Regions from separate parts of the Streptomyces sp. NPDC006193 genome, predicted to be linked through region 2. Evidence: riboswitches for the same ligand, from Rfam matches in the RefSeq annotation. Region 2 holds a riboswitch; each other region holds the start of a gene.

What was found. Region 2 has a riboswitch for cyclic di-AMP ahead of ABZ261_RS12295 (transglycosylase SLT domain-containing protein). Riboswitches for the same ligand answer to the same signal wherever they lie in the genome.
Positions count from the first base shown of each region.
Region 1: linked by a shared signal. The riboswitch ahead of ABZ261_RS09520 (C40 family peptidase) and the one ahead of ABZ261_RS12295 (transglycosylase SLT domain-containing protein) in region 2 are both predicted to bind cyclic di-AMP.
Region 3: linked by a shared signal. The riboswitch ahead of ABZ261_RS14965 (M23 family metallopeptidase) and the one ahead of ABZ261_RS12295 (transglycosylase SLT domain-containing protein) in region 2 are both predicted to bind cyclic di-AMP.
Region 4: linked by a shared signal. The riboswitch ahead of ABZ261_RS12965 (transglycosylase family protein) and the one ahead of ABZ261_RS12295 (transglycosylase SLT domain-containing protein) in region 2 are both predicted to bind cyclic di-AMP.

Region 1 is NZ_JBEXTB010000006.1:208,278-210,466, forward strand. It holds gene ABZ261_RS09510 (ATP-dependent Clp protease proteolytic subunit) at 1-302, shown strand, start outside; gene ABZ261_RS09515 (hypothetical protein) at 310-615, shown strand; cyclic di-AMP (ydaO/yuaA leader) riboswitch at 1,049-1,186, shown strand; gene ABZ261_RS09520 (C40 family peptidase) at 1,190-1,663, shown strand.
Region 2 is NZ_JBEXTB010000009.1:123,435-125,623, forward strand. It holds gene ABZ261_RS12290 (HAD family hydrolase) at 1-351, shown strand, start outside; gene ABZ261_RS12295 (transglycosylase SLT domain-containing protein) at 408-893, opposite strand; cyclic di-AMP (ydaO/yuaA leader) riboswitch at 899-1,078, opposite strand; gene ABZ261_RS12300 (polyprenyl synthetase family protein) at 1,606-2,189, shown strand, end outside.
Region 3 is NZ_JBEXTB010000013.1:44,741-46,929, reverse strand. It holds gene ABZ261_RS14970 (pitrilysin family protein) at 1-787, shown strand, start outside; cyclic di-AMP (ydaO/yuaA leader) riboswitch at 1,008-1,170, shown strand; gene ABZ261_RS14965 (M23 family metallopeptidase) at 1,183-1,950, shown strand; partial or broken gene ABZ261_RS14960 (GntR family transcriptional regulator) at 2,048-2,189, shown strand, end outside.
Region 4 is NZ_JBEXTB010000010.1:88,068-90,256, forward strand. It holds gene ABZ261_RS12960 (transglycosylase family protein) at 1-625, shown strand, start outside; cyclic di-AMP (ydaO/yuaA leader) riboswitch at 823-996, shown strand; gene ABZ261_RS12965 (transglycosylase family protein) at 1,001-1,750, shown strand; gene eno (phosphopyruvate hydratase) at 2,064-2,189, shown strand, end outside.

The DNA.
Region 1 (2,189 bases), on a different contig from region 2:
GCGGCGCCCCCGGCAAGCGGTTCACGCTGCCCGGCGCGCGCATGGTGCTCGGGCAGCCCGCACTGCCGGAACCGGTGCGCGGGCAGCCCAGCGACCTGCTCATCCAGGCCGGGGAACTGACCCGGGTACGGGAGCTGCTGGAGGCGATGCTCGTCCGGCACACGGGGCGCACGGCCGCACAGGTCCACCAGGACCTGGAGCGGGATCTCGTCCTGGACGCCCCCGGAGCGCTCGCCTACGGCCTGGTGGACGGCGTCGTGCCCAGCCGCCGGGACGCGCTGGGCGCACCGGGCGCGCGGTGAGCCCCCGATGCTGCCGGAACTTCCGCCGCTGCCCGCCCTGACCCGGGCCGAGGGCGAGCTGATCGACTGTTATCTGGAGGCGGTCGACCTGCTCGGCCGCGTCAACCCGGCCCGGAGCGGTGACACGTACGGCGGTCTGCGCGCGGCCCAGGCCCTGGTGCGCAAGGCGGCAGAGCTGCGTGACGCCCTTGCGCTGATGCACCAGCGGGGCGAGACGGAGCTGCACGGGGACACGCTGGCACGGGCGTTGCGGGTGCTGGACGGTGAGCGCCGGACCGCTCGCGTCGCGCTCCCGACCGACGGCGTGGGCTGAGACGGACACACGTCCGGACCGATGGGTTCGCCCCGTCGACGCGTGCCGTTCGGGCCGGACTTGAAACGGCCCGAACGACGTACGCCCGACCGGGTTACATCCCGAGCCGTTCCCGGGTTCCCCGAGTTGCGCGCGGCGGGGGCCCAGGAAGCGTCGCGTGACGCTTCGTCGCAGGTCGGGGGCTACGTACGGGAACTGACGGAGGTTCGAACACAGCGCGGTCCACCCGGACGGGTGAGTGGTGAGTAACACCACAAATCCCCGATTCCGTTGGGATTTTCGGACAGGTGTGAGTGAAGATCCCGTCTGACGACAAGCCCCCGCCACAGCGGCGGGGCGGTCCGGGCGGACGCCGAGTCCTGCCGCCGCCTGGATGACCGGTCGACGGAGTGGATCGGCAGGAGTGGAGGACCCGAGCAAGACGGGTCGCCGGCGCGGAAGCGCGTCTGCTCGACGCAGACGGGCGGAGGTTCCGGGCGATCCTTGGGGTGAAGCCGCGGCAACGCGGCCGGGCAACTTCGCCAGCCCGAATCCGACAGGTCATCCTTCACAGGCGGCTGACGAAGGGTTGCGCATGACTGCGCTGAATCGTGTCCCGTCGCTGATGGCCCGGGCCGGCACGGCCTCGGCTCTCACCCTCGCCGCCGTGGGCGGCTCGATCGCGGTGCCCGGACTGGCCACCGACGCCTCCGCCGCGACCACGGCGACGAAAGCACTGCACATCGCCGCGTCCAAGAAGGGCTCCCCGTACCGTTACGGGGCCACCGGGCCGCGCAGGTTCGACTGCTCGGGGCTGACGCTCTACTCGTTCAAGAAGGCGGGCAAGAAGCTGCCGCGCACCGCCGCCCAGCAGTACAACAAGACGCACCACATCTCCGCCAAGCACCGCAAGGCCGGCGACCTGGTGTTCTTCCACTCTGGTTCCAGCGTCTACCACGTCGGCATCTACGCCGGTCACGGCAAGATATGGCACGCCCCGAAGACCGGTGACGTGGTGCGGCTCCAGAAGATCTGGACCAAGAGCGTCTGGTACGGCCGGGTCAGCTGACCGCCGCCGACGCGGGAGCGGCTCCGGCTGGGGAGCCGCTCCGAGCCCGCCGTCGCCGCCCCGGCCGCCCGCCCGCACCGCACGGGCGGCCGGGGCGGCCACGGCCGCCCGCCCCGCCGTTCACCCGGCGCGGCGGCCGCCCTGGAGGCGGCCCCTGCGCCGGTCTCCGGGCGACCGCCGCGGCTTCCGGGCCGCCGCGGCGCCCCCGGTGCGCACGCCGGGCCTCGGCCCGCAGCCGCCCGCCCGGCAGCGCACAGGCCCGGACCGACGCGGGCACGGGCACGCGTGACGCGGGCACGGGCACCCGCGGCCACGCACGAACGGCCCCCTCAGCGGTGCGGGCCCCGCGACCCCTGCCACGCGGGCAGGGCCACCGGCACGGCCGCTGCGCCGGCTGCCGGCGGTGCGGTGCGGTGCGCACCCCGGCGCTCCCCCGCGCCCGCTCTCCCGGCCGGGCGCCCACACCCCGCGCGCTCGCCGTCCGGACCGCGACCGAAGCGGCCGGTGCGGCCCGGACGAGGGCGCC
Region 2 (2,189 bases):
CTGCGGCACGCCGTCCTGTCGGACGACGAGCTGGCGGCGGTGGCGCGTGCGGTGGTGGGCTCGCTGGCCACGGTCACCATGTCGGGGCCGGGGACGGTGGAGCTGCAGCCGAGCGGGGTGACCAAGGCGACGGGGCTGGCGCTGGCCGCCGAGCGGCTCGGGATCGGCGCCGGTCGGGTCCTCGCCTTCGGCGACATGCCCAATGACGTCCCGATGCTCGTCTGGGCCGGGCACGGCGTCGCCATGGCCGACGCGCACCCCGAACTCAAGGCGGTGGCCGACGAGATCACCCTGTCGAACGAGGACGACGGCGTCGCCGTCGTCCTCGAGAGGCTGTTCCCGGCCGGCTGACCGGCCCGTCGGCGGGGCCGGCCGGCCGGTCCGGGACCGCGGGGTGGCGCCGGCTGTCAGTAGGGGCCGAAGACGTTGTCGATCGAGCCGTAGCGCGCGGCCGCGTAGTTGCAGGCGGCGGTGATGTTCGCGACCGGGTCGAAGGGGTCGAACGAGGTGCCCGGCACGTGGTACGCGGCGAACGTCGGGTCGATGACCTGGAGCAGGCCCTTGGACGGGGTGCCCTTGGCGGCGTTGGAGTCCCAGAGGTTGATGGCCTTCGGGTTGCCGGAGGACTCCCGCATGACGTTGCGGTAGATGCCGTTGTAGGTGCCCGGAATGCCCCGCTCGGCCATGATCGCGAGGGACTCGCGGATCCAGCCGTCGAGGTTGTCCGGGTAGCCGGTGGTGGCGGCGGCCGTCGTGGTGGTGGCGGTGGCCGCGGAGGCGCCGGTCGCGCCGACGAGCGGCAGGACGAGGACGGCGGCTCCGGCGCCGGCGGTGACAACGGTGCGCATGAGGCGGCTGATGCGGTTGCGGCGGCGCTGGGCGGCAGCAGACATGGGGGCTTTCCTCTCCTACGCCTGCGAGGTGAGCTGTCGGGTTCGGGCGGGGAGGTGCCCGGCCGTGCCCCGGCGGAGGCACGGCTTCACCCCTAGCCGTTCCGGTCGGCACGGTGCCGTCCGGCCCGGCGGCTTACCTGGGTCCCCCGCTCCTGCCGTACGAGTGAGTCGGTCGATGGGTCACACGGGCGGCGGCAGGATTCGGCGTCCGCCCGACGGCCGGGAACGTATGCGAGAGCACATGTCGGGAACAAGTGCCGGAATCACACAACGCGCTATTTGACCTTGATCGACGCCGTATGGGGTGCTTGATCCTTTGCGGTCGCGCATCTCAACTCGCCGACAGGGCAAGGGGGCCGGGCGCTCTCCGTGCGCCGGGCGCGCCCCCGGGGCGCGTGACCCAATTCACGAAATGGCAAATGGCGCGAAACCGGACATGGGGGATTCAGGGGATTCCGGCGGGTGGCCGAAAAGAGAGGTGGCTAAAACGGTGAATATGCAGCGGAAGGATGGGATTGCTGTTTAGTGGGCGAATGTCCGTTATTACCATCCGATCACTGTGATGCCGGTCATGATCCGCTACGGCCCGGGCTGGACCGGTGGGCGCTATCGGTGATCGAAACAGGACCGGATACGCTGACTTGAGTGAGGGCAGCGACCTATCGACAAACCGTGTAATCGGCAGCAGACACCAGCAGACAGGAGACTCCTCGTGACCGTCGTCGGGCCGTTCGGGCTGAGCGTGCGGGACCAGGCTCTGGAAGCCGATGTCCAGGCCGGATTGACGGCTGTCGAGGAAGGCTTGCTCGAGGCCACCAAGAGCGAGGTCCCGTTCATCACGGAGGCCGCGCAGCATCTCGTACGGGCCGGCGGGAAGCGGTTCCGGCCGCTGCTCGTGATGCTCGCCGCACAGTTCGGCGACCCCTACGCGCCGGGCGTCGTGCCGTCGGCCGTGGTCGTGGAACTGACCCATCTGGCCACGCTGTACCACGACGACGTCATGGACGAGGCGACCGTGCGCCGCGGCGTGGAGAGCGCCAACACGCGCTGGGGCAACTCCGTCGCGGTCCTCACCGGCGACTTCCTCTTCGCCCGCGCCTCCCAGATCCTCGCCGACCTCGGCCCCGAGGCGGTCCGGGTGCAGGCCCTGGCGTTCGAACGGCTGGTCACCGGCCAGATCCTGGAGACGGCGGGCCCCTCGGACGGCCGCGACCCGGTCGAGCACTACCTGGACGTGCTCGGCGGCAAGACCGGCTCCCTGGTGGCGGTGTCCTGCCGGTTCGGCGCGATGATGTC
Region 3 (2,189 bases), on a different contig from region 2:
CCGCCATGTGCGCCCCGCCACCGCCACCGCCGTGGTCGTCGGCGACCTGACCGGCGTCGATCTGGACGCGCTGCTCGGCGACACCCTCGGCGCGTGGAGCGGCACCCCGGGCGAGGCCCGTCCGGTGCCGCCGGTGACCGCCGACGACACCGGGCGCGTGGTCGTCGTGGACCGGCCCGGAGCCGTCCAGACACAGCTGCTCATCGGCCGGATCGGCCCCGACCGGCACGACCGGGTGTGGCCCGCCCAGGTGCTCGGCACGTACTGCCTCGGCGGAACCCTCACCTCCCGCCTGGACCGCGTGCTGCGCGAGGAGAAGGGCTACACCTACGGCGTGCGCTCCTTCGCGCAGGTCCTGCGGTCCGCGCCCGACGGCACCGGCGCCGCGATGCTCGCCATCAGCGGCTCCGTGGACACGCCCAACACGGGCCCGGCGCTGGACGACCTGTGGAAGGTGCTGCGCACCCTCGCGGCGGACGGCCTGACGGACGCCGAGCGGGACGTCGCCGTGCAGAACCTCGTCGGTGTGGCGCCGCTGAAGTACGAGACCGCGGCGGCCGTCGCGAGCACCCTGGCCGACCAGGTCGAGCAGCACCTGCCCGACGACTTCCAGGCCACGCTCTACCAGCAGCTGGCCGCCACGGGCACGGTGGAGGCCACCGCGGCCGTCGTCAACGCCTTCCCGGTGGACCGCCTGGTGACGGTCCTCGTGGGCGACGCGGCGCAGATCAAGGCGCCGGTCGAGGCGCTCGGCATCGGCGAAGTCACCGTCGTCTCCGCGGAGTAGCCCGGCGACGGCACACGCGCGCGTGGGGCCCTGGCGACCTACGGGTCGTCAGGGCCCCTGCTGTTCCACTCGCCCGCCCAGATGCCCGGTTTGCGGCGGAGGTTGCCTGTCTGCCCTGTGGGATGCGCTACAAAATCCCGCGTGCGTTTGGGTATTGAACGCACGCCCCCGTACCTTCGTGCAGGCTGTTCGTCAGGCAGTGCGCCGCACCCGCGGCACCGGACAGCCATCGCCGAATCCCCGTACGGCGCGAGCCAGGGGAGCCGGGGACCCACCGTCCCCCGGGGTGAATCGGGCGCCCGCGCGCGAGCGCAGGGGGCCCGTAGGAGACCTTCCTGCTCCGAACCCGTCAGCTAACCCGGTAGGCGAGACGGAAGGAAAGGATCAGCCACCTTATGGCGTTCATGTGCGCCACGGGCAAGCACCGCAAGCCCGGCCGGGTCAAGCGCACCACCGCTCAGGCGGCCGGTGTCGCGGCCCTGACCACCACCGGCGTCATCGGAACGCTCGCCGCCTCCCCGGCGCTCGCCGCCGAGCCCTCGCCCGAGGAGACCGGCCTCACCCCGGTCCTCACCGCGAGCGACGACGTCGCCGAGCGCATCGACGAGCAGGCCGTCGCCCAGCAGCGGGCCGCCGAGCAGAAGGCGGCCGAGGAGGCCGCGGCCAAGGCGGCCGCCGAGGCAGCCGCGAAGCGCGCGCAGGAGGTGCGCGAGGCCAAGGCCCGTGCCGCCCGCGAGGCCGAGCGCAAGCTGCTGAACGCCTACGTCGCGCCGATCGCGCACTCGTACGTCTCCACGGCCTACCAGGCCGGCAGCTCCCTGTGGTCCTCCGGCTCGCACACCGGTGTCGACTTCCACGCGGCCAGCGGCACCCCCGTCCACGCGGTGGGCGCCGGCACGGTCGTCTCCGCCGGCTGGGGCGGCGCGTACGGCAACGAGGTCGTGATCCGGATGGCCGACGGCATGTACACCCAGTACGGCCACCTGTCGTCCATCGGCGTCACGGTCGGCCAGAAGGTCGTCCCCGGCCAGCAGATCGGCCTGTCCGGCGCCACGGGCAACGTCACCGGCCCGCACCTCCACTTCGAGGCCCGCACGACCCCCGAGTACGGCTCAGACGTGGACCCCGTCGCCTACCTCCGCCAGCACGGCGTGGATCTCTGACGCCCCTCGCGCGGAATCCGGAGCCCCGTCTCACCGAGCCGGGGCTTCTTCTTTCCGCGGTGCCCGCACCACCCGCTGCCCGGTTCCGGCGCACCCGGTGTGCACCGCCCCGCGGTACGGCGTCGTCGCAGGTGCCCACGAGCGCGGCAGCCGCCTTATTGAGGTCCCGGCCCGCCGCTACGGCGGCGCACGCGTCCCCGTCCGGGAGGCGCCGCGCACCCCGGAGGCGGAGGGTTTCC
Region 4 (2,189 bases), on a different contig from region 2:
CGATCCGGGCGACGACGCCTCCGACGGCTCCCGTGACGGCGGCGCTTCGGCCGGCACGCCCGGACCGGCCGACCGCTCCGGCGCGCCCGGCGCCTCCAAGCCGTCCGACGTGCCGGACGCGTCGCCCTCCGCCGGCGCCGGCTCCTCCGCGGACGCCACGACCGCGCCGACCGCCGAGCCGGACAAGAGCGCGGACGCGCCCGCCCGCTCCGGCGAGACCGGTACCCCCGAAGCCGGCGCGTCGACCTCCCCGGACGCCGGCAGCGCGCGGCCGGGCGGCGACCCGGCCCCGGTGGTCCCGGACGCCGGCCGGGCGGCCGATCCCGAGCAGGCCGCCGGCTCCTGGAGCCTGGTGGACACCGGCGCTCTCGGCAGCGGCGGTCGCCACCGCGGCGCACATGCGGACGAAAGCGTGACAAACGGTCAGAAGGCGGCGTCGGCCGGCCGTCACGCCTCCCGGCTGCCGGACACCTACACCGTCCGTGCGGGTGACTCCCTCGGCTCCATCGCCGACGCGCTCGACGTCGACGGCGGATGGCGTGCGCTGTACGAGGCGAACAGGCAGGCCATCGGCGCCGACCCGAACAACATCACTGCCGGTCAGACCCTGCGGATCGGTGACTGAACAGGCCTTTAACGGGACAAGTTGACGCCCTGTTTCATGGGTGATGCCCGATTCGGCGAAAGTGTGGGATGAGTCTCAGAAGCCCTGATCGTCTTTGAAATTCCCCGGATCACGTGTCTACGGTCGTGATCGCTCGTCACCGCGAGCCCCGGCCGCCGCAACGCCGAATCCTGCCAGCGGCCGCCCGGGAACAGTCGTCGCGTCAAGCGCCGTAGGCAGGAGCGGGGGACCCAAGGTAGGCGCCGGGTCCAGCACTTGAGGCTGGAACCGGCTGGGGGTGAAGCCGCACCGCGCGCACAGCGGGGTGCGGCCGGGCAACTCGACCGGCCCGAACCCGACAGCTCACCTCGCAGGCGTCGGTGAGGGGATCGATCCATGCTGTTTTCCGTCAAGGGCAAGCACCGTCGTCCGTCCAGGGCCGTCCGCGCCGTCGCGCTCGCCGGTGTCGCCGGCGCCGCCGTCGCCGCGCCGCTGATGGCGGCCGGCAACGCCTCCGCCGCCACCGCCTCCGAGTGGGACGCCGTCGCCCAGTGCGAGTCCGGCGGCAACTGGTCCATCAACACCGGCAACGGCTACTACGGCGGTCTGCAGTTCTCCGCCTCCACCTGGGCCGCGTACGGCGGCACGCAGTACGCGGCCACCGCCGACAAGGCCACCAAGGCCCAGCAGATCGCCGTCGCCGAGAAGGTGCTCGCCGCGCAGGGCAAGGGCGCCTGGCCGGTCTGCGGCAAGGGCCTGTCGAGCGCCTCCTCCGACAGCTCCGCCCCGAGCACCTCCACCGACTCCGCCCCGAGCACCTCCACCGGCTCGTCTTCGAGCACCTCCACCGGCTCGGCCCCGGCCGGCGCCGCCGCCCGCTCGGCCGACCAGCAGGCCGCCTCCCGGTCCGCCGAGCGCCCGGCCGCCTCCGCGAGCGGCAGCGGGAGCAGGACCGTCACCACCCCGACCGGTGAGAAGGTCGAGAAGGGCGACGGCGAGTACAAGGTCGTCGCCGGCGACACCCTCAGCACCATCGCCGCCGAGCACCACGTGCAGGGCGGCTGGAAGAAGCTGTTCGAGCTGAACAAGGACATCGTCGAGGACGCCGACCTCATCTACCCGGGCCAGCAGCTGCACCTGAAGTGACAGCCGGCCCCGGCCCGGACCGCGGCGCCCCCTCCTCCCCGGCCCGCACGGCGGGGGCCGGGTGAGGGCCGCCCCCGTCCCCACGGGCGCCCCGCCCCGGTGCGTGCTCCCCCGTACGCACCGGGGCGGGGCTTTTTCACGAACCCGCCGCAGACCCTTTGTTTCGGGAACAAACAAAAGGTACCGTCGGCTTGTCCACGGGACGGTCGGTCAGTGGCCGACGCTCCCGGGACGGTTAGGCTCTAGGCGCAAGGCACAGCCGCAAGGCACGCCGCCCCGCACTTCCAGCGTCACATCCAAGAAGGAGATGCTCGTGCCGTCCATCGACGTCGTCGTAGCCCGGGAAATCCTGGACTCCCGAGGCAACCCCACGGTCGAGGTCGAGGTCGGCCTCGACGACGGCAGCACGGGTCGTGCCGCCGTCCCGTCCGGCGCCTCG